DNA from 2 places in the Comamonas sp. NyZ500 genome. Region 1 is predicted to be linked to the other one. Evidence: predicted binding sites of a transcription regulator. Region 1 holds the regulator's gene; the other holds the start of a gene.
What was found. The regulator FNR, encoded in region 1, switches genes on or off when oxygen is low (the NO sensors DNR and NnrR bind a similar motif). The targets are predictions, from matches to a motif close to TTGATNNNNATCAA.

Region 1 (15,739 bases):
CGTGGTCACCGGTGCAGGCCGGATGCGCAGCATCGGTCGCCCCATTGCACTGGCATTGGCGCAGGCGGGTTGTGATGTTGTCCTGACGGGCACGGGCCGCACCCCCGACACCTATCCGGAAGATGAGCGCGAGGCGCATTGGCGAGATATCGAATCGGTGGCGGATGAAATCCGTCAGCTCGGGCGCCGCGCCCTGCCTGTGGTCTCCGATGTCAGCAATCCAGTATCCATAGACGCATTGCTTGCACGTACGGTTGCAGAATGGGGACGTGTGGATTTTCTGATCAACAATGCGGGCGCAGCCCGCGGCGACGACCGCATCCCGATGACGGAGCTATCCATCGATACATGGCATCGGGTGATGAATGTCAACCTGAACGGAACCTTCTATATGTCTCGTGCGTTCGCAAAACAAATGGGGGCACAGGGAGAAGGCGGCGTCATCATCAATATCTCGTCGCTGGCAGCGCAGCTGCTGGCACCCGACACTGGCGCCTACGCCACCACCAAGGTGGCCATCAATGGCCTGACCACCATCATGGCGCGAGAGCTTGGCCCCAAGAAGATTCGCGTGAATGTCGTGGCTCCCGGCATCGTGGAAACAAGTCGTCTGGATGATGTGCCTCGCGGCAAAGTGTGGGACGACATGATCGCCGGCTACATCTCTCTGGGTCGAGCAGGTACCGGCGAAGATATCGCCCACTTGGTCGCATTCCTGTGCAGCGACCAAGGCGAATGGATCACCGGTCAGAACATCTACGTCGACGGCGGCCATCTGCCAACGCCACGACGCCCGACATGAATTAACTGCACTCCAACCGTGAGCCGCATGAGTGGGCTCTGACAAGCCACCTCAACCAACAGACAGGCTCGCCATCGCGCGAGCTTTTGCTTCCTGGAGCACCATGCGCACTGCACCACTAAGCAAGCCCCATACCCTCTGCAGCCGCTTCGCAAGGTACAGAGCGAACCGCCAAGGCCGAATGGCTTGACGCCCAGATTCACGAAGCAAAAAAGATTGCCGCCCGATTCCTTCATGAGCACAGAGAGCCTGGCACAGGTCTCACATCACTCTATCGAGCTTGAATATCACCGACGCGGATGACGACAGGCCCCTGACCTTGATTGTGCTTTGTCGCAGCCAGCCCATGAATTGCTTGCCAATGGGCTCTATATGCAGCCAGGTTCTGCCCCGCTCCAGCAAGTTCCTTGGCTCTCGTCAGGCGCTCAAGCGCATCGCCGCTGATAGCTGCTGATCGAGCCTCACCGTTGGTCCTGTACTCAAACACAACCCTGCGCGGGCTCATTTCATACGTTGCGCCGGCATCCATTCGATCCATACATGCCTCACTGAATTAATCAGCAATAGTTTACCCATAGCTCTCCACTATGTGGATTTTACTTTCTGGAGTCCTGTACTCAACACTCAATCCGGTAAGCGCTGCGGCAGCTGCCATTCATCCATCTCCTCCAGCTTTCAAGAAGGCCAGGGACGAGCACCGCCCTGCAGCCACTGTCCACAGACACCCCGGCCCGTCGCGTGCTTTTCTCATTCGAGGAGCCGAAATGGAAAGCAAGATACCCGACCATGCCGCAAAGCATTGCAAACAACTGCCACCCTGTTCCCCTGCATGCAGCCTGCGCAGGCAACCCAGCCGACAGTGCTCGATGCTCTCGCCTCTGCAGCAAGCGTACTAAGCGACTAACAGAAGACTGCGACCGGCATTCGACAGCTCCAGACGTCGGTGGCGCATCTGCCTTCGCATTCAAAGCTGGTTTCAACCTTGAAGGCAGCGTCTCCGCCGTGATAGTGCCGACCTTTAAGGCATGACCCAGCCAGTGAATGACGACTTCAAGCATCATGACTGCGACTCCAACAAGCATGAGGCGATGACGGATGCAAACCCCAGGCTGACAACCGCTCCCAGCTAGGCACAAGAAACAGCCCGCAATGCGGGCCTTTTTTGCCTGCTTTCCGGGCTGGAATCAATGATTGCCCAGCCAGGCCACACTGTTGAGAAAGAGTCGCACCAGTTCGGTCTGACGACGGACCCCGGTCTTGGAGAAAATGGAGCGCAAATGGGCGCGGGCGGTATTGGGTTTGATACCCAGGGCCTCGGCCGCCTCCTCCAAAGACATGCCGTTGCTCAGATGCGTGGCCACTGCTGTCTCTGCAGGAGTCAGATGGAAAAGCTGCTGCGTGAGCTTGACGGGCGGCTCTGCCTTGCCCGTCGTATCACGCAGAAAAACCGCTACGCTGGGACGCTGCTTGCCTTCGGTCCATTCATCTGGAGAGATGCTTTGCACCACCACGCCCCAGTTGAGTTGACCCGACTGGCGAGTGATGGACATGCCCTCGGTCATGGAGACGCTCTCCAGCCTGGGAGAGAGCAAGGCATCGCGGATCAGACGCTGCAGCCGGCGATTGTCATTGGCATAGACGGCCTCGAGCGCACCGTTGTTGACCCGTATTCCATCGCCCACGTTCAGAATGGTGGTGGCTGCTGGGTTGGCCTCGATCAGCTTCCCCGTCTGATCGAGAATGACCACGCCCATCATCAGCTGCGCAGTGGCACGCCCGTATAGCGAAATGACCTGCCGGTCACGATGCAAATTCAGCTGCATGTTCAACACCCGCTTGAGGTGCGGCACCAACATGCGCACCACGTCCAGATGTGTTGACTCGAATGCTCCCGCCGCCGCAGGCCGCGTGATACGCCAACCATAGGAGCAGCCGTTATCGGTCATGACATCCACGGCCAGAATGTGCTCGATGTTCACCCCCTTGCACCAGTCGGTGTAGTAGCGACAGGAATGCCATTCGGCCTCCGTCATTACATCCGACAGGGTGAGCACCTTGTCCTTGGCGATACCGAGAAACGGGCTCCATTGCGCATAGGGGTCGTAAGGAATGACTTCGGAGCGACCGCTCGATGCAGAAATCACCCAGCCCACATTCTCACCATGAGGGTCGCGCACCACGAGCGAGGCGTAGTTGCCATTGGCACTTGAGCGCAGCAGCTCCAGAAATACCTTCCAGTTCTGCGGGTCCATGGCTGACTCGTACAGTGCAGTAATCAGTTGACTCAGGGCTTCGGTACCGATGACCGAGGCCTGTTCCGGCGAAGAAGCGGCCTCAGTCTCCACGGCATACGGGACGGGAAAGCCGGTGACGGCCTGAAGAGCATCCGAGCGATAGTTGTAGAAATCAAAAGTTGCGTAATCGCTTTTGGGCATTTGCTGTCTCAAAAAATCCGGCCCATCAAATAGCGCACAGTTACTCAACTCTGCGCGCGCTCTTCATTGATGCACGCACCCGGAAGTCGGCCCAAGAAATGCCTTGATTTTGCTGAGTCCCCACAAACTGCGCATCGTCAAATCAGACGATAGGAAACCTAGCAAAAAAGCATGTCCTCCAACTATTGCAGACCTGCAATATGAATGCCACTGGCATCGTCATCCGACGAATACGGCTGAACTCTCGGCTCCTGCTCGGATGCACCCAGTTCCAAGCGCTTTCGAAATTGCTCCGCAGGCAAGGCTGGCGAGCACAGATAGCCCTGAAAGTAGTCACCCTGTAACTGCTCAATTGCCTGGCATTGCTCCTGCGTTTCCACGCCTTCTGCCACAAGTTCCACGCCCAATGCCTGCCCCATGCTGATGATGGCGCCCACAATGGCCTTGTCTCCCGCATCGTGCGGCAGGCCGCGCACAAAACTCTGGTCGATCTTGATCTTGGAGATCGGCAGTTTTTTCAGATAAGCCAAGCTCGAATAGCCGGTACCGAAGTCGTCAATGACCAGGCCCACACCCAGTTCTGCGATCTGATGCACGCGCAAAGCCATTTCCTGCGCCTCCTGCAGCAAAATGCTCTCGGTCAGTTCCAGCTCCAGCCACTGTGCCGGCAAGCCGCTGGCTTCCAGCACGTATTTGAGGCGGTCCACAAAGTCCGGCTGCCTGAACTCCAGCGCGGAGACATTCACCGATACCTTGGCGGGCATGCCCATAGCCAGCCAGCGCGCCGCCTCTTGTACTGATTGCTCCAGCACCCAGGCATCCAACGCAACCACATAGCCGGACTCCTCCGCCAAGGGAATGAAGGCTGCGGGAGAGATCACCCCCAGTTCGGGGTCCGTCCATCGAAGCAAAGCCTCTGCCGCCACGATGCGACCCGAACGGATATGTACCTGTGGCTGAAAGTGCACGGCCATATGCCCCTTGTCCAGCGCCTGGCGCATGGCATGCTCCAGCTTCATGCGCGAGAGCAGACCCGCACTCATTTGCGGCTGGTAGAAACTGAAATTGCCGCGTCCACGCTCCTTGACACGATACATGGCGATATCGGCCTGACGAATCAGCTCGTCCAGCGTCAAACCATCCGCCGGAAATTGCGCAGCCCCAATGCTGCACTGAACGGAAAAGCCCAGACCGTCAAGCATGAAGGGCTGGCGCATTTCGTCCAGAATACGGGCGGCCACGGCCGAAGCCCCTTCCCCCGTGCAATCATGCAGATAGAGAACAAATTCGTCCCCGCCCTGACGGCACAGCACATCGGCAGGGCGCAGCAGTCCGCTCAGCCGCTGAGCAACCAGCTTGAGCACACGGTCGCCGAAGTCATGGCCCAGTGAATCGTTGATGATCTTGAAACGATCCAGATCCAGAAACAGAATGCTGAAGGGCTGCTGTGTGAAGCGCGCCGCCGTGATGGCGGCTTGCACGTGACGGCTCAGACTCAGGCGATTGGGCAGCCCTGTCAACGCATCACTGTAAGCCAGCTGTTCAATCTGCTTTTGGGCACTGCGCTGCATGGTCATGTCGCGCATAAAGCCAATGCTTTGTACCAGACGCCCATATCCGTCACGCAATGCCACCCAGGACAGCCAGACCGCGCAGCGCTGACCTTCACTCTGCTTGAGCCAAAGATTGCCCTCCCAGAAGCTGCCCACATCCCAGCGCGCAGCGGCCAGCTCCAGCAGGTCGGACACAGGCCCTCCCTCGGACTCGAACAGAGTCCAGGCAGCGAGCCCCAGCACCGCCTTGCCATGCAGCAACTGCCCGCCAGCCGGGTTGACCTGAACGATGACACCATTGGCATCGGCAATGAAGATACCGTCCAGGCTGGACTCGAACACTCTTGCAGCCAGACGCAGTTCTGTCGCCGAGCTGGATTCCACCGTGATGTCTCGATAGGAGTAGATACGCCCTATCGCCACACCGCGGCTGAGCTGAGGCACGGAGCGGCGCTCCAGAACCCTGCCACTGAGCAGCTGCAGTACCTCCGAGGTTTCAGGAGCCGACAGGTCCTGCGCATCCTGCAGAAGAGTGAACTGACTCTCGCTGCTGATGGTCTGCGCTTCCAAATGGGCAAAGACGGCCGCATCATCTCGCTGCACGAGCAGTGGTTCGGGTAGTTGCCACAGCTCCGCGAAACGGTGATTGAATGCACGAATGCCGCCGCGCAGATCACAGACCAGCATGCCATCTGCAGCGGACTCAAGCGTCGCCCGCAACTCTGCAAGCAGCATGTCCAGTTCGCTCTCGTGCCGCAACTGCTCGCTGCGGTCGAGCATGGTAAGCATCAACCAGCGTGGATTCAGGGCGATGGAGCCCACCCCCATCTCCACAGCTGTCAATGAACCATTGGCTGTACAGATTTCTGTGAGAAATTTCGCCCCACCCACCCAGTTTGAGGCATCCTGCCAGAACGCCTTTTGCACCAGGGAGGCGCACAGCACATCGACATACTGCTCCTGCGCCTGCTCGGGCGTGTAGCCCGTGAGCTGCATACTGGCGGCATTGGCATGCACGACACGCAATGTCTGCGCATCCAGCAGCCAGACCGCCTCCTGCAAACCATCGAGCATGGAGGCAAGCAGAGGGTCAATCAGAAAACTCTGCTGCAAAGTCACGCGAGGTCTTTCTCGGCAGCAGGTGCTGCAGAACTGTCAAAAAAGTAGCAAAGACGCCTTTGCGGCTGTAAAGCTTCTAACGCATTTCGAGAAAGCTGATTTCGCGTCAAGCCCCGGCGAATACCCAAACCCACATATTCAAGCAAATCTACGAAGCGCAGCTTCTGCGGCGCCTGCGTGTCATAGGTCAGCACCTTCGGCTTGAGCGACTGGCTGGTGTTGACAGACACCACCACGCCCATCCGCCCATCGCTTAGTTCCACCAAAGAGCCCGGCGGATAGACCCCCAAGGTCTGCACGAATGCCTTGAGCACATCGGGCGCATATCGCTGGCGATACTGTCCATACAGTGCAGCCATGGCTTCATGAGGCGTCATTTCGTTGCCTTGCAATGGCAGATTGCACAAGCGCTCAAAATTATTGACCAGCGCCAGGATCTGTCCGGCAATGTCCATATCTTCGGCCAGCAAGCCAAGTGGAAAGCCTGACCCATCGGCCCATTCATGATGCTGGGCGATGGCCGTCGTGACGGAAGGAGGATAGCCCATGGATAGAGCCAATGCCACCGACTCTCCGACATGACGCGCATACACGGTCTCTCGCAGAGGCGTGCGGCCCGTGCCTTGATTCAGTGCATTGGCCGATGCGGAAATTTCAAGCCCCGGCTTGCCGATGTCATGCAACAGGGCTGCCGTGCCCAGATCCTTCAATACGTCATCGCACAGGCCCAGCGTCTTACCCAGCAGCAGGCCCAGCACGGAGACGTTGACACCATGAACGCCAAAGGTGGCGCCCCCCGTATCCGCGAGCAGATGCAAACTCAGATCACGAGCCTGCGCCAGTTTGACGACTTGCTGTGCAACCAGCATATCCGTCGTTGTCCTCGCCTTCTCGGGGTTGGCTGGCAACAAGGCCTGCACATCATCAAATACGGAAACCGCGCCCAGAAACCTGGACTGCACGCCCAAAATACTGTTGCGCCATGCATGCGCATCGTTCTCGGGGGGGGCAGGAGCGGGTTGAGGGTCTGCAGCCGGAGGCGCTGCCGCAGCTTCCAGATCACTTCTCGATAGATCGACCTGGACTGCCTTGAGCTTCAGGGTCCTGAGTGTCTGCAACTGCTCGTCATTGACAATCTTGAAGCTGCTGACGGGAAACGGATGGCGCAACCAGCCGGTCTCCAGATGGACATACATGCCGATACGCAGTTGTCCGATATCAATAGCAACGAAACGATTCACTTTGAGCGCTACACACAAGATAAGACATTATTCCGCAGTTCCATGACTGCTCAAGCATGACTAGGGTCTGTTGGGATGCAAACAGCATCAACAATCCCCTCTTGTGTGACTTATCGGCACCAAAGGCTGGGTTTGTAGACCAGGTCCATCCACAAAGCCCAACTCGCAACGCCAATCAGCATCAGACCTGCAACTCTGGTGCCCCACCTGGCCCGCAATGCATTGACATGCGACTGTCCCAGTTGCCACAGCCAGGGACCCGCCAGCAGCCACAGTGCACCACCAACAGCAAAGGCGGCCATGGACAAAGCACCTTGCCAGGCGCCGCCACTCAAGGCCGCCACCAACACCGCCGAATACAGCAAACCACAAGGCATCAGTGCCCAGGCAAAGCCTGCTGCCAGACTGCCGCCTGGCGCGGTGACCCAGGGCTGAACCCTGGCCCAGACGGAACGCCCCGCCCGCTCCAGCCAGGCTGGCTGCCGCGCCTGCACCACCATGGCCAGTCCCCAGGCCATGACCGCCACATGCATCAGCGTCCAAAGTCTCTGCAATGCCGTTGTCTGACTGGTCAGCCAGGCCAGACTTTCCATGGCCACGGCCGCGATCCCGCCCAGCAGGGCATAGGCAGCGATGCGCCCCAGATGAAACAGGCTGGTACGCAGCCATTGGCGTTTTTGCAGGCCGAGCACGACAACTGGCTGCCCGCCGCCGACAGGCTTCGCTGCTGTGACCACGCTGCAGGGGGCAGCGCACATCACAAGACAATGGGGCCCACCCACGAGCCCCATGATCAAAGCAGTCCAGACCAGCGAAAACAACATGCGCTAGATGATGCGCGAAAAGCGGGCGCGGTTCCGGTCGGCCTGCAAATATCGGTCAAACAGCATGGCTACTCCGCGCACAAAAAACCAGCCCAGGCCAGTGACCTTGAAGCCCTCGGCGGACAGCTCGACCAAGCCGTTGCGCTGCATCTCTGCCAGCGCATCCAGCTCCGCAGCGAAGTACTCGCGGAAATTGATAAGCCAGGCCTGCTCCATGGGCTCATACAGGACGGAACCCTGGCACATGATGGACATGATGACGGCTCTGCGCACCAGATCGTCACGTGAAAGCGCCAGTCCGCGCTGCACGGGCAGCATGCCGCCATCGACGGCATCGTAATACTCTTCAAGAGTCTTGACGTTCTGGCTGTAGGTCGCGCCCACCTTGCCGATAGCCGATACGCCCAGTGCAATCAGGTCGCAATCAGGCTGGGTGCTGTAGCCCTGAAAGTTGCGATGCAGGCGCCCCTGGCGCTTGGCAATGGCCAAAGAGTCGTCAGGCAGCGCAAAGTGGTCCATGCCTACATAGACATAGCCGCCATCCATGAATGCATCAATTGCGCCGGAGAGCATGTTCAGCTTGTCCTGTCCCATGGGCAGGTCTGCCGATTCGATGCGCCTTTGCGGCTTGAAGCGCTCGGGCAGATGCGCATAGGCATACAGTGCAATGCGATCGGGGCGCAGCTCATTGACCTGTGCCAGCGTGCGCGCGAAAGACTCGGGCGTCTGCCTGGGCAGCCCGTAGATCAGGTCCACATTGATGGAGACAAAGCCCAGGCGGCGCGCCTCGGCCACCAGCGCAAATACTTGCTCGGCGGGCTGCTCGCGGTGCACCGCTTTCTGCACCGCGGGATCAAAGTCCTGCACGCCAAAGCTCAGGCGATTGAACCCCATGTCCTTGAGAGCTCTCAGCCGCTCGTTGCTGACGGTGCGCGGATCGACCTCGATGGAGTACTCGCCCGCGGGATCCAGCTTGAAATGTTCACGCATCAAGACCATCAGCTGCTGCAACTCGGCATCGCTGAAAAAGGTCGGTGTGCCTCCGCCCAGATGCAGCTGGCTTACGAGCTGGCCTTTGCCGCAATGCTCGGTATGCATGGCCAGCTCGCGGCTCAAGTAGTCCAGATACTCGGCAGCCTTCTCATGATGCTTGGTCACGATCTTGTTGCAGGCGCAGTAATAGCAAAGCGACTCACAGAACGGCACATGCACATAAACGGACAGGGGCAAAGCGCGCGAGCCAGAATGCGTCTTGCGCTGCTTGAGTGCCAGTATGTAGTCGTCTGCACCAAAAGCCTCAACAAAACGGTCGGCTGTTGGGAACGATGTGTAGCGTGGGCCGGGGATATCAAAGCGGCTCAGCAACTCAGGCGTGACTGCGGTCATAACTGGGAGTTAGGGTGCGCCCACACTCTGTATAGAGCAGATTTCAATGGAAATCAGATCCTGAAAATCATGCCCAAAATAGGCAAAAGCGCATGTTTTTGAACGAATACAGGCAATGTGCCCCAAGGCAATCACCCTGTCCTTGATGAAAATCAAGAGACCTCAAGGCAAGTGCTGCGACAATTTGATCCATCTCATCTTCAACCACGAGGTCAATGACCAGCGCGACTCTCCACTCCGTGTCTGTCTGCGCCGTTGCAAAAAGCCCATGAATCTTCAGACCATCAAAGCATCCTGCTCCAACTGCAATCTGCGTGAACTGTGCATGCCCATGGGCCTGGACGATGAACAAATGGAGCGCATTGACGAGATTGTGGCCACGCGCCGCAAGGTCAAGCGCGGCGGGCTGCTGTTTCGCAATGGCGAAGAGTTCACCTCTCTGTATGCCATTCGAACCGGCTTCTTCAAGACCAGCGTGGCCACCGAAGACGGACGCGATCAGGTCACAGGCTTTCAGATGGCTGGCGAAATCATTGGTCTGGACGGCATCGTCAACGACCACCACACTTGTGATGCCGTGGCCCTGGAAGACGCCGAGGTTTGCGTCATGCCGTTTGACAAACTGGAGCAGCTCTCGCGCGAGGTCACTGCCCTGCAGAACCATGTGCACAAGGTCATGAGCCGCGAAATCGTGCGCGAGCATGGCGTGATGCTGCTGCTGGGCAGCATGCGTGCCGAAGAGCGCCTGGCGGCCTTTGTGTTGAACCTGGTCCAGCGCCTGTCGGCACGCGGCTTTTCCAAGTCGGAACTGGTGCTGCGCATGACGCGCGAAGAAATCGGCAGTTACCTGGGCCTCAAGCTCGAGACCGTGAGCCGCACTTTCTCCAAATTTGCAGAGGAAGGCATTGTGGAAGTCAAGCAGCGCCACCTGCGCATCCTGGATACCGAGGCGCTCAAACGAATCGTCAACAGCCAGCAATGCCAGAACTGAACCGAGTCGACAGACACTCTCAAGACAAAGCCCGCGGACAGCGGGCTTTTTTGTCTGCGCGAATTAATCGGGCAGAGGCTCGGAAACGATGCCGCCATTGAGATCGCTGACGGAGCGACCCAGCATCACCGTCATCGCACCTCCGATCAGGGTCACGACCCAGAAGGCAAAAAAAGCGACCGTATAGATGGCCTGGCGCGACCAGTCCAGGGGGGAGCCCAGCCAGTGCACATCCAGCGGGTCCACAAAAGCGAAAACCACCATCTCCATGATTGCCGCCGCCAGAAAGGCCGGCCAGACAATCCACATCCAGCGTCGAGCATCCATCCTGATTCTCCTTGGGCTGTGGGCTTGGTCATATTTTGCACAACAGTGGTGACCGTTCATGCAGGACTGCGGGCATGCACCGTGGCGGGAAACCCTGAACCACTCTCTTTTCAGTAGCATCCTGCGCCATCTGGATATCAAAAAACCATTTACTTCTATATCAACGTTAGGCGGAGCATACGCAACACGCTCTGATTTTGATATCGGGCAACAAAAAAGGCCGCAAAAGCGACCTTGGCGGAGCAAGCGCCGGAGCGCTCAGCGATCCAGCGGATGGTCCTTGGCTGGCGTGGCCGCATGATTGCGGCCGGTGACTGCTGGGGCCAGGCTTTTTTCACTTTCGCTCAGGCGCTGGTTGATTTCCATGCCATGGCGGTAGTAGTCAGGGTCAATCACGGGATCGGGCCTGCTCAGTGCGATGTATGCGGTGACAAAGCCGGCAATCACCACGATCACCGGGCCGGCGATGATGAGCCAGACATGGGCAAACTTCCACCAGGGCTTGCCGTCCTCGGGGTGGATGATCTTGGCCGTTTGCGAGACCTTGGCTTGTGCTGCCGACATGATGAAACCTCTTTCCAAAATTCTGACCACCCAGGCACACACGGCAGGGTGGCATAAATTGTTGCCGATTGGCGGTGCCCTTGTCCGGCCTCCGTGATGGCTCACGAAGACCGTCAAGACCTGGCATTAACGCGGCACCAGGAACACCGTCTTCTCGGAAATACGCCCTGCTCCGGCAGTCACTGCATCCACATTGAAGTGTACGGGGTGCGAGCCTGGAGTTGCTGAGCCATACGGAATCTGCAGCCGCACCGCAATGCCGCGCGTCTCTGCAGGGCCAACGCTCACTTCCTGCTCGGATGCGACTTCCAGATTCTCCAGGCCCACGGCGCTGATACGGTAGCGCTGCTCGGACTCGGTGGCGTTCATGATCTGCAGACGGTAGACGTTCTCCAGCTTGCCACCCGCCACGATGCGCGAAAGCGCAGCACGGTCGCGAATCACATCGACCTTGAGCGGCTCGCGCAGCACCAGACTGGCGATCATGGCGGCGCTGAGGGCCACCAGCACGGCCGAGTAGATCAGCACACGCGGGCGGAAAATGCGGCGAATCACCTGCACCTGCTTCCAGGCCTTGGCCACGGCATTCTGAGTGGTCAATCGGATCAGGCCACGCGGATACTCCATCTTGTCCATCACGGAGTTGCAGGCATCGATGCACAGACCGCAGCCGATGCATTCGTACTGCAACCCTTTGCGGATATCGATGCCCACGGGGCAGACCTGAACGCAAAGCTTGCAATCTATGCAGTCCCCCAGGCCCTGTGCCTTGTAGTCGACGTCTTTCTTGCGCGGGCCGCGAGCTTCACCACGTTCGGCGTCGTAGCTGACGATCATGGTGTCCTTGTCGAACATGGCACTCTGAAAGCGTGCATAGGGACACATGTACTTGCAGACCTGCTCGCGCATATAGCCGGCGTTGCCGTAGGTGGCGAAGCCGTAGAACGCCACCCAGAAAATCTGCCAACTGCCCTGGAAGGCCATCAACTCCACACCCAACTCACGGATGGGCACGAAGTAGCCGACAAAGGTGAAACCTGTCCAAAGAGACAGAGCGATCCAGAGAAACTGCTTGAGCGATTTTTTCCAGATCTTCTCCAAAGTCCAGCCGCTCTTGTCGATACGCATGCGGGCACTGCGATCGCCTTCGACCTTGCTTTCGATCCACATGAAGATCTCGGTGTAGACCGTCTGCGGACAGGAGAAGCCACACCACAGACGCCCGGCTACGGCGGTAAACAGGAACAGCCCCAGTGCGCTGATGATCAGCAGCCCCGTCAGATAGATGAAGTCCTGCGGGTACAGCACCAGTCCGAACAGATAGAAGCGCCGGGCCCCCAAATCGAACAGCACCATCTGGCGCTCGCCCCACTGCAGCCAGGGCAGGCCGTAGAAGACGATCTGGGTCAGAAACACCATGGCCCAGCGCCACCGTGAGAACACGCCGCTAATAGAGCGTGAGTACACTTTTTGCTCGGAAGCGAACATAGGCACCAACTCAGGCCCGCCCTCATGAGGCTCAGGCGTGATCGGTATGACTTTTCGGGGCTTCCCCTGATCGCACGGCATCGCAGTTCCTTAATATTTTTGTAATTACTGAAAATTGAAACGCGAAAAAGGCGGTGCCAGGGCACCGCCTTTTAAAAACGCATTACTTCTGGTTTTGCGTATTCGAAAGACTCCAGACATAGGAAGCCAGCACGGCAATTTGCGCCTCCGTCAACTTCTCTTTCTGGGCAGGCATCTCATTGTGCTTGCCGTTGTTGACGATGTTGACGATTGCCGCCTCACCCCAGCCATGCAGCCAGATGTCATCGGTCAGGTTAGGAGCTCCCAGCGCGGGGTTGCCCTTGCCGTCCATGCCGTGACAAGCCGCACAGGCCACGAATTTGGACTTGCCCTGCGAAGCCTTGACGGCATCGTGAGGGCTGCCCGACAGGCTCAGCACATAGTGCGCCACATTGCGCACATCCTCCGCCGAGCCCACGGCTGCCGCCATGGGCGGCATCATGCCGATACGGCCGTTGGTGATGGTCTCCCTGATCTTCTCGGGAGATCCGCCATGCAACCAGTCGCCGTCCGCCAGATTCGGGAAGGACTTGCTGCCGCGAGCGTCAGAGCCGTGGCATTGCGCACAGTTGTTCATGAACAGACGCTCGCCAATGGCCATGGCCTGAGGGTCCTTGGCCATTTCTTCGGTGGGCATGCTGGTGAACTTGGCATACAGAGGCTCCAGGTCCGCCTTGGCCTTGGCCATTTCCTTGTCGTAGGCGCCGGTCTGGCTCCAGTCCAGCTTGCCGCCGAAGCCGCCCAGACCTGGGTAGACCACAAGATAGCCCAGGCTGAAAACCACGGTGATCACGAACAGACCCATCCACCACTTGGGCATGGGGTTGTTGAGTTCACGCAGGTCTTCGTCCCAGACATGGCCTGTGGTGTTGTCGCCCGAGGGAACGACCTTCTTGCGGGCCACCAGAATCAGCAGCAGCAAGCAGCCAAAGATGCCGATCAGCGTAATCGCCGCGACATACACCGACCAGAAATTGTTAATGAAATCGCTCATGGGATGTTCTCGTTGTGGTGATCAGACTCAGTCTTCCAGGAATGGAACCTGAGCTGCCTCGTCAAAACGGGCCTGGTTGCGGCGGGCATACGCCCACCACCAGATGCCCACGAAACACGCCAGCGATGCCAGCGTGGCCACGATACGCATGGTGGTGATATCCATTTCCAGCCCTTTCTCTCTTACTTGACGGCGCGACCAAGGACCTGCAGATAGGCAATCACTGCCTCCATCTCTGTCTTGTCCTTGACCTCGGCCTGAGCACCGGCGATTTCCGCATCGGTGTACGGCACGCCCACCTTGCGCAGCGCGCTCATGCGCGTTGCCACGGCCGTGTCATCCACCTTGTTGGCTTCCAGCCAGGGGTAAGCAGGCATGTTGGACTCGGGCACCACGTCACGCGGGTTGTTCAGGTGGATGCGATGCCATTCGTCGCTGTACTTGCCGCCCACGCGATGCAGGTCGGGGCCGGTACGCTTGGAGCCCCACTGGAAGGGGTGGTCGTAGACGAACTCGCCAGCCACCGAGTAGTGACCGTAGCGCATGGTCTCGGCGCGGAAGGGACGGATCATCTGCGAGTGGCAGTTGTAGCAACCCTCGCGCAGATAGACGTCGCGCCCCATCAGCTGCAACGGCGTGTAGGGCTTGAGACCCGCCACGGCTTCGGTCGTGGACTTCTGGAAGAACAGCGGCACGATTTCCACCAGGCCGCCAATGGTCAGCACGAACAGCGTCAGCGCGATCAGCAAAAAGTTGCTGGTCTCGATCTTCTCGTGCGAAAAGCTCTTGGGAGCTGCGTTATTTTGATCAGACATTGCTTTTGCTCCTCAATGCTCAGGCGTGAGCCACCACGGCAGGCACTGCCACCTTGACGGAACGGCCGGCCATTGCGGTCTTCCAGGTGTTCCATGCCATCACCAGCATGCCGCCCAGATACAGCAGACCGCCAGTCACGCGAATCACATAGAAGGGATAGGTCGCCTTCACGCTTTCCACGAAGGTGTAGGTCAGCGTGCCGTCGGGGTTGACAGCGCGCCACATCAGGCCCTGCATCACACCGGCAATCCACATTGCGGCGATGTACAGCACGATGCCGATGGTCGCCATCCAGAAGTGCAGCTCGATCGCGGGCACGGAGTGCATCTTCTCGCGGCCGAACAGACGGGGGATCAGGTAGTACAGAGAGCCCATGGTGATCAGACCTACCCAGCCCAGAGCGCCGGAGTGCACGTGGCCCACGGTCCAATCGGTGTAGTGGCTCAGCGCGTTCACGGTCTTGATGGCCATCATCGGGCCTTCGAAGGTGGACATGCCGTAGAACGACAGGGACACGATCAGGAAACGCAGGATGGGATCGTCGCGCAGCTTGTGCCAGGCACCCGACAGCGTCATGATGCCGTTGATCATGCCGCCCCAGCTGGGAGCCAGCAGGATCAGCGAGAACACCATGCCCACGGACTGGGTCCAGTCAGGCAAAGCGGTGTAGTGCAGGTGGTGAGGACCCGCCCACATGTACGTGAAGATCAGCGCCCAGAAGTGCACGATCGACAGGCGATACGAATACACGGGACGGCCCGCCTGCTTGGGGATGAAGTAATACATCATGCCCAGGAAGCCGGCGGTCAGGAAGAAGCCCACGGCGTTGTGCCCGTACCACCACTGAACCATCGCGTCCTGCACGCCGGCGTAAGCCGAGTAGCTCTTCATCCAGCCGGCGGGGATGGAAATATTGTTGACGATGTGCAGCAGGGCCACGGCCAGAATGAAAGCACCGAAGAACCAGTTGGCCACATAGATGTGCTTGACCTTGCGGATACCGATAGTGCCGAAGAACACGATGGCATAGGACACCCAGGTCACCGCAATCAGCAAGTCCAGAGGCCATTCCAGCTCGGCGTATTCCTTGCCCTGGGTGTAACCCAGAGGCAGGCTGA
Region 2 (15,739 bases), 300 kb from region 1:
TGCTGCAGCAAGGCCATCAGTTGCTGAGCATTGCCCGCAAGACCAGCGCCGCCCTAGCCTCCAGCGCCAGCAAGCCTGCACAGCTATTGCAATGGGAGCAGGACCTGGCACAAAGCGCTGCTGCTGCGCAGCGCCTGGCGACCTGGCTAGGCACGATAGATCCGCTTGAATGGGCCAGCATCACCCTGATCAACAATGCGGGCGTCATCCCGCAGATTGCGCCGCTGTCCCAGGTGCCTTCAGCCGACATGATCAATGCCCTGCGCGTGGGTCTTGAGGCTCCCATGGCCCTGACCGGAGCCTTTCTCGGTGCAACCGAGAGCTGGAGGATTCCCCGCAAGGTGCTCAATATCTCCTCGGGCCTGGGCCGCCGCGCGATGGCCTCGCAAGCCAGCTATTGCACGGCCAAGGCCGGCATGGACCAGTTCAGCAGTTGCGTGGCGCTGGAAGAGGCTGCCAAGCCCAACGGCGCACGCATTGTGTCTCTGGCGCCAGGCGTCATCGACACCGATATGCAGGTACAACTGCGCAGCGCAGCTTCAACCGACTTCCCTGACGTGGGGCGTTTTGCTGGTCTGCACAGCAACGGGCAGCTGACCTCGGCCGATGACGCCGCAGCCCGCGTGCTGGCCTGGCTGGCACGACCGGACTTCGGCGACCAGGTGGTTGCCGACGTACGCCAGGCTTGAGATAGCACTCAGAACGGCTGGACTCCAAAACATGGCTGCAGCCGCCTTATCCAAACCGATGACCAAAGGCACCTGCAGCTCTTGTTGCCGTGAACTACCGGACCCGAGCAAAAAATCTGGAAACAGGCGCAGCCTATTCTCGAACCAAGCCCTGGCAAGTCTTTCATGCGTGGCAGAATGTTTCCACTGGTCTGCAGCAGCCTCCGTGGCTGTGCGCAGAACCACAATCCGCACCCGTGGGCCACAAAGACAGCGACACCCGATCGGTACGCTGCCTCCGTGCTAGCAACGGCAGCAACCCTGTCGTGCAGCGCGTGCGGATGGCGATCATGTCCGTACGGCATGGCTCGCGCTCCCCGGTAAAGACAAATACCCATTGATGGCGGAACCACCGTCCCCGATCATCGAAAAGCCCACCTTCCGTGACTCTGGCTGCCGAGCTCAAGGCTCAGGCACCAGCCGCGACTGCGCCGCCCTTGTTTGCGGGCCAGCGCTCCCCCGTTCGTCTCTGGAGCTTCTTTTTCATGATTCGCCAAATTCTCATCAGCACAGCCGTGATCGCAAGCGCGGGCCTGAGCTTTTCAGCCGCTGCACAAGACCCCGCAGCCGACTACCCCAACAAGCCCGTGCGCATGATCGTGCCGTTCCCACCTGGCGGCGGCACCGACATCCTCTCGCGCGTGATTGCCAGCAAGCTCACCGAAGTCAGCAAATGGACCGTGGTGCCCGACAACCGTGCGGGTGCAGGCGGCACCATCGGCATCACCGAAGCCGTCAAGGCAGCGCCCACGGGCTATGACATGGTGATGGGCCAGAAGGACAACGTGGTCCTTGGCCCCTACCTCTACAAGAACCTGCCCTGGAACCCCAGCAAGGATCTGACCCCCGTGGCTCATGTGGCCTACACCCCCATCGTGATCGCCACGGCCGCCAACTCGCCATACAAGACGCTGGCCGACGTGGTGGCTGCAGCCAAGAAGAACCCGTCCAAGATCACCTACGGCTCGCCCGGCAACGGCACCAGCATCCACCTGGCCGGCGTGATGCTGGAAAAGGCCTCGGACATTCATCTGACTCACGTGCCCTACAAGGGCTCCAACCCCGCGATGATGGATGCACTGGCCGGCAATGTGGATCTGCTGGTGTCCTCCGTACCCTCGGCCATAGCCCAGATCAAGGCCGGCAAGCTGCGCGCCATCGCCGTGACCTCGGCAAAGCGCTCGTCCTCGCTGCCAGACACCCCGACACTGGCCGAGTCCGGTCTCAAGGGCTTTGATGTGAGCACCTGGTACGGCCTGTTCATGCCCAAGGGCACACCCGCAGCCATCGTGACCAAGGTCAATGTCGAAGTGAACAAGCTGCTGGCCATGCCCGAGGTGCGCGAGGCCATTCTGACCCAGGGCGCCGAGCCCCAGTCCATGAGCGTGACCAACTTCGACAAGATGTTCCAGGCCGACTTCAAGCAATCCAAGCAGGTCGTCGAATCCTCGGGCGCCAAGATCGAGTGACATCCCGACGCGGCGCGCAGGATTCGCGCCGCCCTGCCTGGCGCGGATAGGCCTGATCTGCATCAATGCGGCATATGACAGGCTCGTGAATACTTCTCCGGAAACCCTTGAATTTCTGGAGAACATCATGGCATTGCTGGTCTGGGTCCCCGAACTGGACACCGGGATTGCGGAGATCGACCGGCAGCACCGCCGCATCGTCGATTACATCAACCGGCTTTATGAGTTGCGCAGCTCGCCAGATCGCGAAGGGCTGGGCGATGTCATCGGCGAGATGATCGACTACACCGTCTCGCACTTCGTCTTCGAGGAAAGCCTGATCGAGAGCGCCGGCTATATGTTCGCAGGGCCGCACAAAAAAGTGCACGAGCTGTTCACGCGCCGCGTGATCGAGATGCAGACCCGCTTCGATGCGGGCGAGGATGTGGCCGCCGAACTGCATGGCATGCTCTCGCGCTGGCTGTTCAACCACATCCGCAACGAAGACCATGGCTATGTGGACTCAGCCAAGGTCTATCTGCGCATGATGTCCAAAGAGAGCGGACACACGGCAGAAAAAGAACGACTCAAAGCGGAAGTGCTGCAGGAGCTGGAATTGCAGCGCAAGAAAAAAGGCTGGCTGGCCCGGCTGCTCAATCGCTGAGCACCCTTGCTCACAAGAAAAACGGCTCCCAGAGGAGCCGTTGCTTCATGGGGCAGCCGCCTGACGCTCACTCGCGCACGACCAGCACCGGCACACGCACGGCGCCCAGCACGCGCTGCGTGACGCTGCCCAGCATCAGCTTCTCAAGACCGCGTCGCCCCTGCGAGCCCATGACGACGAGATCGGCTCCCACGCTTTCCATGGTGCGCACAATGCCTTCATGCACCGCATGGCCCTCGCCCACCAGCGTCTTCACGGGCACGCCCGCCTCATCCATGATGGCCTTGACCGCATCCAGGGCGGTGTTGGCTTCGGCGGTGGCCGCGCTCAGATACTGTGACTGGCCGTAGGCAAAGTCGGCGCCCACGCCGGTGAAAGGATAGGGATCGACCACATACACCGCCGTCACGGCGCTGCCGAAGACCTTGGAAAGCTCTGCGGCCTTGTGCGCCGCCAGCATGGAGGGCTTGGAGCCGTCGACCGGAACCAGAATGTGATTGAACATGGACATATGTTTCTCCTTTCAGGTTGCAGGCGACAAGGACCTCAAGCCAGAGGCCCGGGGCAGATGCCGCTCTTGAAATAGCGTTGAGTCTGCCTTCATCATGCCTCAGCGTGTTGACATGAATCAACCCTGAAGTTCACGCTGACTGAGGTCAGGCTCAGATACAGACATGGGCCGTCTGGTATTCGTAGCATTTGTCCAGCAGAGTGTCGGACTTGTCGGTGATCGTGATGCGAGTGCCGTCTGGGCGCAGCAGGGATACATTCTTGAAGGCTGGCTCATGGGGCTTGCTGGGCGCATCGCGGCGCACGGTCCATTCTTCCCGGACGATGCCGCCAGGCATGTCCAGCATCACGACGATCCGCTCGGTATCGTCCGAGAGTCGAATGCACTTGGCATCATTGAGCTCGACCACGGCTCCGGCCGGCGCGGCCAGACCATAAGGGCATTCCTCCACGCCGTGAATCGGTACCGAGGCATCGCCGAGGGTAATCTCAAGGCCGTTGCGAAAGTAGATCGTGGGCTCCTTGGTGTAGGCCGCCTGCGCCGGACGGTCTTGCGAAGGCTTGCAGGCCGCTACTGTGACAAGAGCGGTCAGCACTGGAATACTAAGGGCGTAAAAGCGATTCATATAAAAAACCACGCTCTGCAAGGCGTGGTGTTGGCCAGCTGATCTGGCTTGTTGGATGCAGGGAAGACTCGAAGAGGCGAAAGCTTCGCCGCGACAAGCCTGCATCATGCAGTGTTGATGACGTCACTTTGACGTATTGAGCACGTTACAGTTTTGCTCAAATTTTCCGAACAAAGTCGTCCGCATCAATCAAGCAGCCTGACCCTGCTGCTCCTGGAGCTCGGCGCCCTGGAAGTTGCCACGACGATAGGTCAGCACCAGCGTGTCGCGCACGCCACCGGGCTCGGCAGGTTGAATCGGCGTGGTCTCATGAATCATGCGTGCGTCGTCGAGCAGCATCACGGACCAGGGCTCGGTCAAGGTAAAGCGCTGGCCATTGGGGCCGGTCGCTTCGAACACGCGGGTCTCGCCCCCTTTGACGCCCTTGCGTCCCACCAGCAGCACGGCGACCAGATCGACGCCGTCGCGGTGAGCGCCTTCGGGCGTGGGACGGCCGATGCCGTCCGTGGTGTCGATGCGGAACTGGTGCGCCTCGACAAACCAGCGCTCATGCAGCTCGTCAGTGCAGAACACCTGATCCGCCAGCTGCCCCAAGGCATTGATCATCTCCAGCCATGCCGCACTCGTCGTCGTGCTGTCCAGCATGGGCTCGAACATACGCTGCATGCCGCCATGCAGAGCGTTGTATTCCACGGGCTGCCAGTGGGCGCGGTGGGGCACCTGCTGCACCTGATCGCCTTCGCTGACAAAGCAGGAATGGCGGCGGCGGCGATAGCGGCCTCCATCCTTGAGGAAGGCATCGGGCGGCAGACACTGCCAGTCCGCATCCATGGCGTGCAGATCGGCCACACTCAGGCCCATCCACTGGGCGAAGTCCTCGGGCTGCAGCACGGCATAGCCGCGCGTGCGCAAGGACTGGGCTGCCTCGGCAGCGGCAATATAGGGAGGGGAAAACATGATGTGCGCCATAAGGTCGGCAAGCTTACTCCTCGCAGGCCCCGCTGGCTTGTGCCCCGGCATCAAAATTTACGCAAGGCAGCATCAACCAAATTGCATGGATGAAAAAAATGCCTGCATCGCACACAGCAATGCAGGCAGAACGCGAGGCGCCGTGATCGGGCACCGGGCCTTCATCACCACGGTGACGAAGGCAAGGCGGTCTCGGGCTTAAACCAGAGGCAGACCCACATAGTTCTCGGCCAGCGAGGTCGAGCCGGCTTCGGAGTGGACGATGTAGTCCAGCTCGGCTTCCTGTACCTTGGTGTTGAACTCGCCCTCGCCGGGGAAGTTGTGCAGCATGGAAGTCATCCACCAGGAGAAGCGCTCGGCCTTCCAGACACGGCGCAGGCACTGCTCGGAGTAACGGTCGATGCCAGCCTCGGACTGCTCCTTGTAGTACTCGACAAAGGCTTGCGACAGATAACCCACGTCGGAAGCTGCCAGGTTCAGGCCCTTGGCGCCGGTGGGGGGCACGATGTGCGCGGCGTCGCCGGCCAGGAACATGCGGCCGAAGCGCATGGGCTCGGTCACAAAGCTGCGCAGCGGCGCAATGCTTTTTTCCAGCGATGGGCCGGTCACCAGATTGGCGCGGGCTTCGGGGTCCAGGCGCTTCTTGAGCTCTTCCCAGAACGCTTCGTCGCTCCAGTCCTCGACCTTGTCGGTCAGCGGCACCTGCAGATAGTAGCGGCTGCGCGTGGCGCTGCGCTGGCTGCACAGGGCAAAGCCGCGCTCGGTGTTGGCATAGATCAGCTCGTGCGACACGGGCGGCGTATCCGAGAGCAGGCCCAGCCAGCCGAAGGGGTAGACCTTCTCGAAGGTCTTGATCTTGTCCTGAGGAGCGCTGGCGCGGCAGATGCCGTGAAAGCCGTCGCAGCCAGCGATGAAGTCGCACTCGATCTCGTGCACCTGGCCGTCTTTTTCGTAACGCACCTTGGGCTTGTCGCTCTCGAAGTCCACGGGCTGCACATGGCTGGCTTCGTAGACCGTGGTCAGGCCCTCCTGGGCGCGCACTTCCATCAGATCGCGGGTCACCTCGGTCTGGCCGTAGACCATCACGCGCTTGCCACCGGTCAGGTCATGCAGATTGATGCGGTGGCGCTTGCCCTTGAACAGCAGCTCGATGCCGTCATGAGGCAGACCTTCCTCATTCATGCGCTTGTCGGCACCCGCCTGCTTGAGCAGATCCACCGTCACCTGCTCCAGCACGCCGGCGCGGATGCGGCCCAGCACATAGTCGGCGCTGCGCTGCTCGATGATGATGTTGTCGATGCCCGCCTTGTAGAGCAGCTGCCCCAGCAGCAGACCCGAGGGACCGGCACCGATGATGGCGACTTGTGTACGCATGAATATGACTCCTTGTTATGGCTCAAAAACCTCTCAACCGGCGAGCGTGACGACGCCGGTTGCGCTGTGCAGCAAGACTAAGTTTTGTGCTGCATCAAGACAAAGGAGAGAATCGTTGTTTGCGCGATAATCGCACAATGAGAACGATGATCGCGCAAAACAAGAACTGCGGAAGCCTCCATGAATGACCATGGCTCACCCTCCATCGCCCCGGCAGACTTCATTGCCGGCCTGGCCAAGGGTCTGGCCGTACTGGAAAGCTTCGACACCGAGCGCCAACGCCTGAATGCCACCATGGCGGCCGAGCGCGCAGGCATCACGCGCGCTGCCGCCAGGCGCCATCTGCTCACCCTGGCCTATCTCGGCTATCTGGAATCCGACGGCAGCTATTTCTGGCTGGCTCCCAAGGTGCTGCGCCTGTCGGGCAGCTATCTGGCCTCGGCCCGGCTGCCGCGCATCGTGCAACCCGTGCTGCACAGACTGGCAGCGCAGACCGGACTGTCCTACTCCTGCGTGGTGCGCGAGGGCCGCGAAGTCGTCATCGTCGCGCGCAGCGCCGTTCATGAGAAGGGCGAGCGCCTGATGGCCCACGGACTGCATCTGGGCACGCGCCTGCCGGCGCACGCCACGTCCACGGGCCGGGTGCTGCTGGCCTCGCTCTCAAGCTCGGAGCTCGACGACTGGCTGGCCAGCTATGACCTGCCCAAGCTGACGGCACACACGGTGTCCGATGGTGCGGCGCTGAAGACCTTGCTCGACGAGGTGCGCCGCCTCGACTACTGCATGGCGCTTGAGGAGCATGAACTGGCGATTCAGGCCGTGGCCGTGCCGCTACGCAATATGCGCGGGCGCACCGTGGCAGCGCTGAATGTGGTGACATCGGCCAAGCGCATGAGCCCGCAAACCATGCAGCAGGAAATACTGCCGCTGCTGCAGGAAGCCGCGAGAGCCTTGCGCCCCCAGCTTTGACGCTATCAATATCAAAGCTTATTGCACTTACCCTTCATTGATTTCATGTACAAATAAGTTTGAAATCCTTATCCAACAAGCGTAACCAGCTCCCCTAACAGGAGCATGAACCAGCAGCGGCCATGCCCCGGAGCAGGCCAGTCGTTCAGATATGCCCGCTTTCCACCGAGCACACCTGCATGCTGAGGCGGCGCAGCAGCTCGGCCGTGCGGCGCATCAGCGGCGTGGACTTCTTTTTGGCGGGCTGCACCAGGCACAAGGTGCTGACGATATGCGGCGACTTGATGGGCACCTCCACCAGCGATGCATCCGTGGCATGACTGTGCATGGCGCTGTCGGTCAACGCCGCATAGCCATAGCCGCCGCGCACCAGATCCAGAATGGCGGGCACGCTGGAAACCTCCCAGACCACATTGAGCTTGACCTGGGACAACGTGGCCTGGGCCTCCATCAGCTTGCGGAAAATCTGCCCGTGCTGGGGCATGATCAACGGAAACTCGGCCAGATGCTCGAACGGAATGCTGGTGCGCCCTGCCAGCGTGCTGGCCGGGCCGATCAGGCACAGGCGCTCTTCGAGCACGGGCGAGACCTCGATCTGCGGGTGTGGCTCCGGCGTGTAGACCAGACCCAGATCCATGCGCCCCGAGGTCAGCCACTCCGAGATATTCATCGAAAAACCTTCGACCACCGCCAGCCTGGCCTTGGGCATCTCACGGCTGAAGCCGTCGATCAGGGGCAAGGTCAGGCGCCGCGCCAGGCTCGGCGGCAAGCCGACCGTGATACGCCCCACGGGCTCGTCGCGCTGACTGCCCAGGTCTTCCTTGGCCATGGCCACGCGCTGCATGATGGCATGGCCATGCTCGAGCAGGCGGCGCCCCGCATCGGTCAGCGTCACGCCGCGCCCGGTGCGGATCAGCAAGGTCTCGCGCAACTCGGTTTCAAGGGCCCGCACCTGACGGCTGAGCGCCGGCTGGGCGGTGTCCAGCAATACCGCAGCCTTGCTGAAGCTCCCCACTTCGGCCACCCGAACAAAGGTCTCTATCTGCTGCAGATTCATGCTCACACCTTTCAAAACAAGCTATGCTATTTTGCTATAGCTGCTAGCCTCAGCTAGACCTAGGTGTTTATGCCCCAAGTGACACAATGTAATCAACTGGGCCTGAATATCTAAAAATAACAGCCGACGATATCAACAATGCGTGGTCCACACGCAATTCATCATCGACATCCTTCCAGGGAGACAAAATGACCCATCAGCTCAATATGAGCCGTCGCCAAGCTGCATTCGCACTCGGCGCCATTGCCGCAGCCGTGGCAGCCCCCTCTTTCGCCCAGAGCGACAAGTGGCCCACCAAGTCCTCGCGCATCATCAACCCCTTCCCCGTAGGCGGTGGCCCCGATGGCCTGTCGCGCCTGGTGGCCGACAAGCTGGGCCGCGCCTGGGGTCAGCCCGTGGTGGTGGAAAATCGTCCCGGCGGCAACGGCTTCATCGCCATCAATGAATTCAAGCGCGGCGCCACCGACGGTACGGACATGATCCAGCTGGACAACGTCCATATCGCCGCCTACCCCCACCTGTTCAAGAAGCTGCCCTATGACTTGAACAAGGACTTCGAAATCCTGATGCCCTTGTTCCGCAACTTCTTCTTTGTCTGCGTGCCCGTCAACAGCCCTTACAAGACCATCGGCGACCTGATTGCCGATGCCAAGGCGCACCCCGGCAAGCTGAACTACGGCTCCTGGTCCGTGGGCAACCCTGTTCACCTGGGCTCGGCCCTGCTGGAAAACCAGACCGGCACCAAGATGGAGCATGTGATCTACAAGGAAACCAGCCAGCTGTACCAGGGCGTTGCCAATGGCGAGCTGACTTTTGCCCTGGGCTCCCTGGGCACGGCAGGCCCGCTGGTGCGTGGCGGCAAGCTGCGCTTCCTGGCCGTGGCAGCTCCCAGCCGTATTGCCGGCTTCGAGAACGTGCCCACGGTGTCCGAATCGGGCGGCCCCAAGGACTTCACTGCCATCGGCTGGAATGCCCTGGCCGTGCGTCCCGGTACACCCCCCGCCGTGATCGAAAAGATCCGCACCGATGTGCGCCAGGCACTGACAGGGCAGGACGTCAAGGACAAGTTCGCAGCCTTCGGCTACGAATCCTTCAATCCCACGCCTGCCGAGTTCAAGGCCTTCATGGCCTCCGAGAGCAAGCGTTTCGGTGATGTCATCAAGAAGGCCGGTCTGGCTCTGGACTGATCCGTCTTCCAATCGATAAAAAGCCGCCTCTTGCAGGCGGCTTTTTCATGTCCTCTGGTATCAAGAAAAACGCCCGATGCAAGCACCGGGCGTTTTGCAGGGAAGTTCACTGACTTCTTATTGGTCGCGCGCCTCGATGGCACGGTTGATGCCCAGGGCCGCCAGCGTGCACAAGGCGCCCGACAGCAGATAGATACCCAGAGCCACCAGTCCGAACTTTGCCGAGACACCCAAGGCCACCAGGGGCGCAAACGCCGCACCGATCAACCATGCCATATCGGTGGACAAGGCTGCACCGGTGTAGCGGAAATGAGGTGAGAAGTTGGAGGTCACGGTACCCGATGCCTGCCCGTAGGACAACCCCAGAAGGATGAAGCCCACAATGATGAAGACATTGTTTCCCACCGTACCGCTGCCCAGCAGCCAGGGCGCCAGGAAGCTGAAGATGCCGATCAGACAAGCCATGGTGCCCAGCGTATTGCGGCGGCCCACACGGTCGGCCAGCCAGCCAGAGAGCATGATGGCCATCCCCGCCAGAAGTGCGCCGATGATCTGCACCACCAATACATCGGTCACCGACTGATTCGAGTACATCGAGATCCAGGACAGCGGGAACACGGTGACCAGATGGAACAGTGCAAAGCTGGCCAGCGCTGCGAATGCGCCGATCATCACATTACGGCCTTCGCTGGCCATCAAACGTGTGACGCTGACAGGCTCCAGTTCGCGCTCCTGCAGCGCCTGTGTATAGGACTGGCCCACAACCAGGCGCAGACGAGCAAACAAGGCCACCACGTTAATCGCAAAGGCAACGCAGAACGGGAAGCGCCAGCCCCAGCTGAGAAAATCGTCGGCACTCAGGCTCGAATACAGATAGGCGAACAGCGCTGCGGCAATGATGAAGCCCAGCGGAGCCCCCAACTGCCCGATCATCGAATACCAGCCGCGCTTGTCCTTGGGTGCCGACATGGCCAGCAGCGAAGGCAGACCGTCCCAGGTACCGCCAAGAGCCAGGCCCTGCCCGACGCGCAGGATCACCAGCGCCCAGACCGCTTTCATGCCAGCGACTTCATAGCTGGGCAGGAAGGTCATGCCCACGGTGCAGACGCCCAGCAGCAACAAGGCCAGAGTGAGCTTGGTGGCTCGCCCCCAGCGGCGCTGCACGGCCATGGATAGCGCCGTGCCGACAGGACGGGCCACAAAGGCCAGCGAGAAAATGGTAAATGCCGCCAGCGTGCCATCGAGCTTGGACAGATCGGGAAACAGCAGTGACGGAAACACCAGCACGCAGGCAATGCCGAACACAAAGAAGTCGAAGTACTCGGAAGAGCGCCCGATGATCACCCCCACGGCAATCTCGCCGGGGGTCACATCCTCGTCGGTATCCGCATAGGCCAGGGTTTCCGAGTTCTCATAGTCTTGCTGAGTAAGACCAACGGACGGGTTCATGCTTGTCATAAAGGTACAACTCCTTGTCTTACTTTTCAGTCCCGGGGACGCTTTCCGTTCTACGCCCAAGCATGTGCAGCTGCAATAGAGTTTTTGCCCTGAACACTGTCAGCCCAGCCCTGTGCAGGCCCCGTTTCTGAGGGCTGATTTGACAATTTCAAGCCCTGTCAGCTCAAAGTTTGTCCACACGCCAAAGCCGCTAAACCCTTGTCGCATAGCGCATTTCCAATCCCGAGCTGTTGACCTTGGACAAAATGTCCAATGGACAAGCCCCTGTTTGGTATTACATTTGCCGAGATCCAGTAATCCGCGTTTACACCTAAGCGCGACTTTGTCACGCCCAAAGCATGTTAAAAATCAAGGAAATCCGTGGGCCCGCGTGGCTCTCAGCGGCCGCTTTGACCGCAACCCTCGCCGGTTGCAGCAAGGCCGTCGTCCTCAACCCAGCTGGCGATGTCGCCAAGCAGCAAGGCGACCTGGTCATTACGGCCACTTTGCTGATGTTGCTCATCATCGTCCCCGTCATCTTTTTGACGCTGCTGTTTGCCTGGAAATACCGCCAGTCCAACACCGAAGCCAAGTACGACCCCGAATGGCACCACTCCACTGCGCTGGAGCTGGTGATCTGGACGGTTCCCCTGCTCATCATCATCGCTTTGGGCGCCATTACCTGGATCAGCACCCACAAGCTCGACCCCTATCGTCCCCTGGACCGCATCTCCGCCACCAAGGCTCTGGACCCCAACGTCAAGCCTCTGGAGATCCAGGTCGTGTCGCTGGACTGGAAATGGCTGTTCTTCTACCCCGAACAAGGCATTGCCACCGTCAACGAAGTGGCTGCCCCGGTGGATCGCCCCATTCACTTCAAGCTGACCTCCACCCACACCATGAACGCGTTCTACGTTCCTGATCTGGCCGGCATGATCTACACCATGCCCGGCATGCAGACCGAGCTGAACGCCGTGATCAACAAGCCCGGTGTCTATGGCGGCAAGTCCTCTCATTACAGCGGCGCTGGTTTTGCGGGCATGACCTTCAAGTTCCACGGCCTGGAAAACGAGCAGTTCGATCAGTGGATTGCCAAGGCCAAGACCGAAGGCAAGGTTCTGACACGCGACGCCTATATCGATCTGGCCAAGCCCAGCGAGCGCAACCCCGTTGAACGCTTCGCCAGCGTGGACGAAGGCCTGTACCACAAGGTCCTCAACCGCTGCGTGGAAGACGGCAAGATGTGCATGAACGAAATGATGGCCATCGACGCCGCCGGCGGCAAGCCACCTGCACACCACAGCAAGACCTCCAGCGTGGCCCTGCCCCTGGATGTCTGCACTTCCAAAGACGCTGACCGCGTTGTCGCCCTGCTCGACGAAGTCGCCGCCTCCGGAGCTGTCGCACAGCAATAAGTAGTTCACGGTGCGGATGCGCTCACCGCCCAGCCGCTCCAATACGACAAAAGAGACTCAACATGTCTGAAACAACAACCCCGGCCTCCCACTGGCTGTTGGGCCGTATCACATGGGACCAGATTCCCATGACGCATGAGCCCATCGTGCTCATGACCTTTATTGCCGTGGTGCTTGGCGGCCTCGTCGTGGTCGGCGGCATCACCAAGTTCCGCCTCTGGGCTCCGCTGTGGAACGACTGGATCACCTCCATCGACCACAAGAAGATCGGCATCATGTACATGATCCTCGGTCTGGTCATGTTCCTGCGCGGCTTTGCCGATGCCGTGATGATGCGTCTGCAGCAGTCCATGGCCTTCGGCGACAACATGGGCTACCTGCCTCCTCACCACTACGACCAGATCTTCACGGCCCACGGCGTGATCATGATCTTCTTCGTGGCGATGCCCTTCGTGACCGGCCTGATGAACTACCTGGTTCCTCTGCAGATCGGCGCACGTGACGTGTCCTTCCCGTTCCTGAACAACTTCAGCTTCTGGATGACCACCGGCGGCGCCGTGCTGGTGATGATCTCCCTGTTCCTGGGCGAGTTCTCGACCTCCGGCTGGCTGGCTCTGTCCAATCTGGGGCACCAGAGCGGCAGCACGGGTCTTGATTACTACATCTGGGGCCTGCAGGTCGCCGGTGTGGGCACGACCTTGTCAGGCATCAACCTGATCGTGACCATCATCAAGATGCGCGCTCCCGGCATGAACCTGATGAAGATGCCCGTCTTCACCTGGACTGCCCTGTGCACCAACGCCCTGATCGTGGCCTCCTTCCCCGTGCTGACCGCAGCCCTGGTGCTGATGTCGCTGGACCGCTACGTCGGCACCAACTTCTTCACGAACGAGCTGGGCGGCAACCCCATGCTGTACGTGAACCTGATCTGGATCTGGGGCCACCCCGAGGTCTACATCCTGATCCTGCCCTGCTTCGGCGTGTTCTCCGAAATCGTGGCAACCTTCAGCCGCAAGCGCCTGTTCGGCTACACCTCGATGGTTTACGCCACCGTGTGTATCACCATCCTGTCCTACCTGGTGTGGCTGCACCACTTCTTCACCATGGGCTCGGGTGCCAGCGTGAATACCTTCTTCGGTATCACCACGATGATCATCTCCATCCCCACGGGCGCGAAGATCTTCAACTGGCTGTTCACCATGTACCGCGGCCGCATCCGCTTCTCGGTGCCCATGCTGTGGACGGTGGGCTTCATGGTCACCTTCGCCATCGGCGGCATGACCGGCGTGCTGCTGGCCGTGCCTCCCGCAGACTTCGTGCTGCACAACTCGCTGTTCCTGATCGCCCACTTCCACAACGTGATCATCGGCGGCGTGGTGTTTGCCGTGTTTGCCGGCATCAACTACTGGTTCCCCAAGGCTTTCGGCTTCCGACTCAACGAGTTCTGGGGCAAGGCTTCGTTCTGGTTCTGGCTGGTCGGCTTCTGGGTTGCCTTCACTCCCCTGTACATCCTGGGTCTGATGGGCGTGACTCGCCGTGCCAACCACTTTGACGATCCCTCGCTGCAGATCTGGTTCATCATCGCTGCCTGCGGTGCCGCCCTGATCGCTGCCGGTATCGGCTGCTTCTTCATCCAGCTGGCCGTGTCCATCTGGAAGCGCGACGAGCTGCGTGACGTGACCGGCGACCCATGGGAAGGCCGCACACTGGAATGGGCCACTTCCTCGCCCCCTCCCCAGTACAACTTCGCCTTCACCCCCGTGGTGCACGACATCGACGCCTGGACCGACATGAAGAAGCATGGCTATCAGCGTCCGCTGAGCGGCTTCGAACCCATCCACATGCCCGCCAATACCGGCGCCGGCGTGGTGATTGCCGGCCTGTCCACCGTTCTGGGCTTTGCTCTGATCTGGCACATGTGGCCTCTGGTGATCGCTTCGTTCGCCGCGACCATCCTGGCTTCGATCATTCATACCTTCAACTACAAGCGTGACTACTACATCCCTGCGGCCGAAGTGGCCACATCGGAAGAAGCACGTACCAAGCAGCTTGCAGCAGCCCATGTCTAATACACATATCAACGCCGGCGGCGCAGCCGCCCTGGCTACTCGCGAGTACCACCTCGCGCACGAGCCTCATCCGGAAAACGGCACCTCGCTGGGCTTCTGGCTCTACCTGATGAGCGACTGCCTGATCTTTGCCGCACTGTTCGCCACCTATGGCGTGCTGGGCCGCAGCTATGCAGGCGGCCCCTCGGGCAAGGATCTGTTCGATCTGTCGCTGGTGGCCGTCAACACGGCTTTCCTGCTGATGTCGTCCATCACCTTCGGCTTTGCCATGCTGCAAAAGCAGAAGAAGAACGTGAACGGCACTCTGCTGTGGCTGGCCGTCACCGGCCTGCTGGGCGCAGCCTTCCTGGCCGTGGAACTCTATGAGTTCCACCACCTGATCCATCAAGGTGCGACGCCTCAGAGCAGCGCCTTCCTGTCGTCATTCTTCACGCTGGTGGGCACCCACGGTATCCACGTGACCTTCGGTCTGGTCTGGCTGATCACCCTGATGATCCAGATCAAGAAGCACGGCCTGATCAACGAGAACGTGCGCCGTATCAACTGCCTGTCCATGTTCTGGCACTTCTTGGACGTGGTCTGGATCGGTGTGTTCACCTTTGTGTATCTGATGGGGGTGCTGTAAATGAGCGCACACGATATCCACGCCGGTCATGACGATCACCACGATCACGACGACCTGCACGTCACCATGGGCGACTATGTGAAGGGCTTCATCCTGGCCGTCATCCTGACCGCCATCCCCTTCTACCTGGTCATGAACAACATCATCACCGACCGCACCACGGCCGTGGCCGTGCTGGGCCTGTTCGCGGTGATCCAGGTGATCGTGCACATGGTGTACTTCCTGCACATGAACGGCAAGATCCAGGGCGGCTGGACCATGCTGTCCACCATCTTCACGGTGATCTTCCTGGCGATCGCGATCTCCGGCACGCTTTGGGTCATGTTCCACATGAACACCAACATGATGCCCGGTCATGAAATGCACCAGGCTGCAGGCCATGCAGATCACGCAGGTCACACGGCTCCCGCTGCTGTCACACCTTGACTGACCTCATGAAGAACCAGAGCGCTGCGCGGCAGCGCTCTCCCTTCGCCAAGGCGATGCTCGCGTTTGTGGGCATCGCCTTGTTTTTAGGCTTCATGGCTCTGGGCACCTGGCAGGTGCAGCGCCGCGCCTGGAAGCTCGATCTCATCGAGCGCGTGGAGCAGCGCGTGCACAGCGCCCCCGTGGCGGTTCCCGAGCCCGGCCAGTGGCCGCAGATCAATGCCGCCAGCCACGA

Region 2: a site for FNR is predicted at 3,459-3,472, ahead of JAO85_RS02510 (universal stress protein). Genes of this name have one in related genera too.

The regions. Positions count from the first base shown of each region.
Region 1 is NZ_JAEIJE010000001.1:248,711-264,449, reverse strand. It holds gene JAO85_RS01205 (SDR family NAD(P)-dependent oxidoreductase) at 1-802, shown strand, start outside; gene JAO85_RS01195 (helix-turn-helix transcriptional regulator) at 1,987-3,237, opposite strand; gene JAO85_RS01190 (bifunctional diguanylate cyclase/phosphodiesterase) at 3,420-5,909, opposite strand; gene JAO85_RS01185 (HD-GYP domain-containing protein) at 5,906-7,150, opposite strand; gene JAO85_RS01180 (sulfite exporter TauE/SafE family protein) at 7,261-7,974, opposite strand; gene hemN (oxygen-independent coproporphyrinogen III oxidase) at 7,978-9,360, opposite strand; gene fnr (fumarate/nitrate reduction transcriptional regulator Fnr) at 9,629-10,351, shown strand; gene JAO85_RS01165 (hypothetical protein) at 10,415-10,678, opposite strand; gene JAO85_RS01160 (FixH family protein) at 10,937-11,242, opposite strand; gene ccoG (cytochrome c oxidase accessory protein CcoG) at 11,369-12,811, opposite strand; gene ccoP (cytochrome-c oxidase, cbb3-type subunit III) at 12,894-13,805, opposite strand; gene JAO85_RS01145 (CcoQ/FixQ family Cbb3-type cytochrome c oxidase assembly chaperone) at 13,833-13,970, opposite strand; gene ccoO (cytochrome-c oxidase, cbb3-type subunit II) at 13,988-14,620, opposite strand; gene ccoN (cytochrome-c oxidase, cbb3-type subunit I) at 14,640-15,739, opposite strand, start outside.
Region 2 is NZ_JAEIJE010000001.1:553,560-569,298, reverse strand. It holds gene JAO85_RS02525 (SDR family NAD(P)-dependent oxidoreductase) at 1-689, shown strand, start outside; gene JAO85_RS02520 (tripartite tricarboxylate transporter substrate binding protein) at 1,214-2,197, shown strand; gene JAO85_RS02515 (bacteriohemerythrin) at 2,283-2,840, shown strand; gene JAO85_RS02510 (universal stress protein) at 2,908-3,345, opposite strand; gene JAO85_RS02505 (hypothetical protein) at 3,503-3,976, opposite strand; gene JAO85_RS02500 (2OG-Fe dioxygenase family protein) at 4,166-4,945, opposite strand; gene pobA (4-hydroxybenzoate 3-monooxygenase) at 5,144-6,319, opposite strand; gene JAO85_RS02490 (IclR family transcriptional regulator C-terminal domain-containing protein) at 6,500-7,288, shown strand; gene JAO85_RS02485 (LysR family transcriptional regulator) at 7,434-8,345, opposite strand; gene JAO85_RS02480 (tripartite tricarboxylate transporter substrate binding protein) at 8,534-9,532, shown strand; gene JAO85_RS02475 (MFS transporter) at 9,650-10,990, opposite strand; gene cyoA (ubiquinol oxidase subunit II) at 11,329-12,384, shown strand; gene cyoB (cytochrome o ubiquinol oxidase subunit I) at 12,447-14,453, shown strand; gene cyoC (cytochrome o ubiquinol oxidase subunit III) at 14,446-15,078, shown strand; gene cyoD (cytochrome o ubiquinol oxidase subunit IV) at 15,079-15,504, shown strand; gene JAO85_RS02450 (SURF1 family protein) at 15,513-15,739, shown strand, end outside.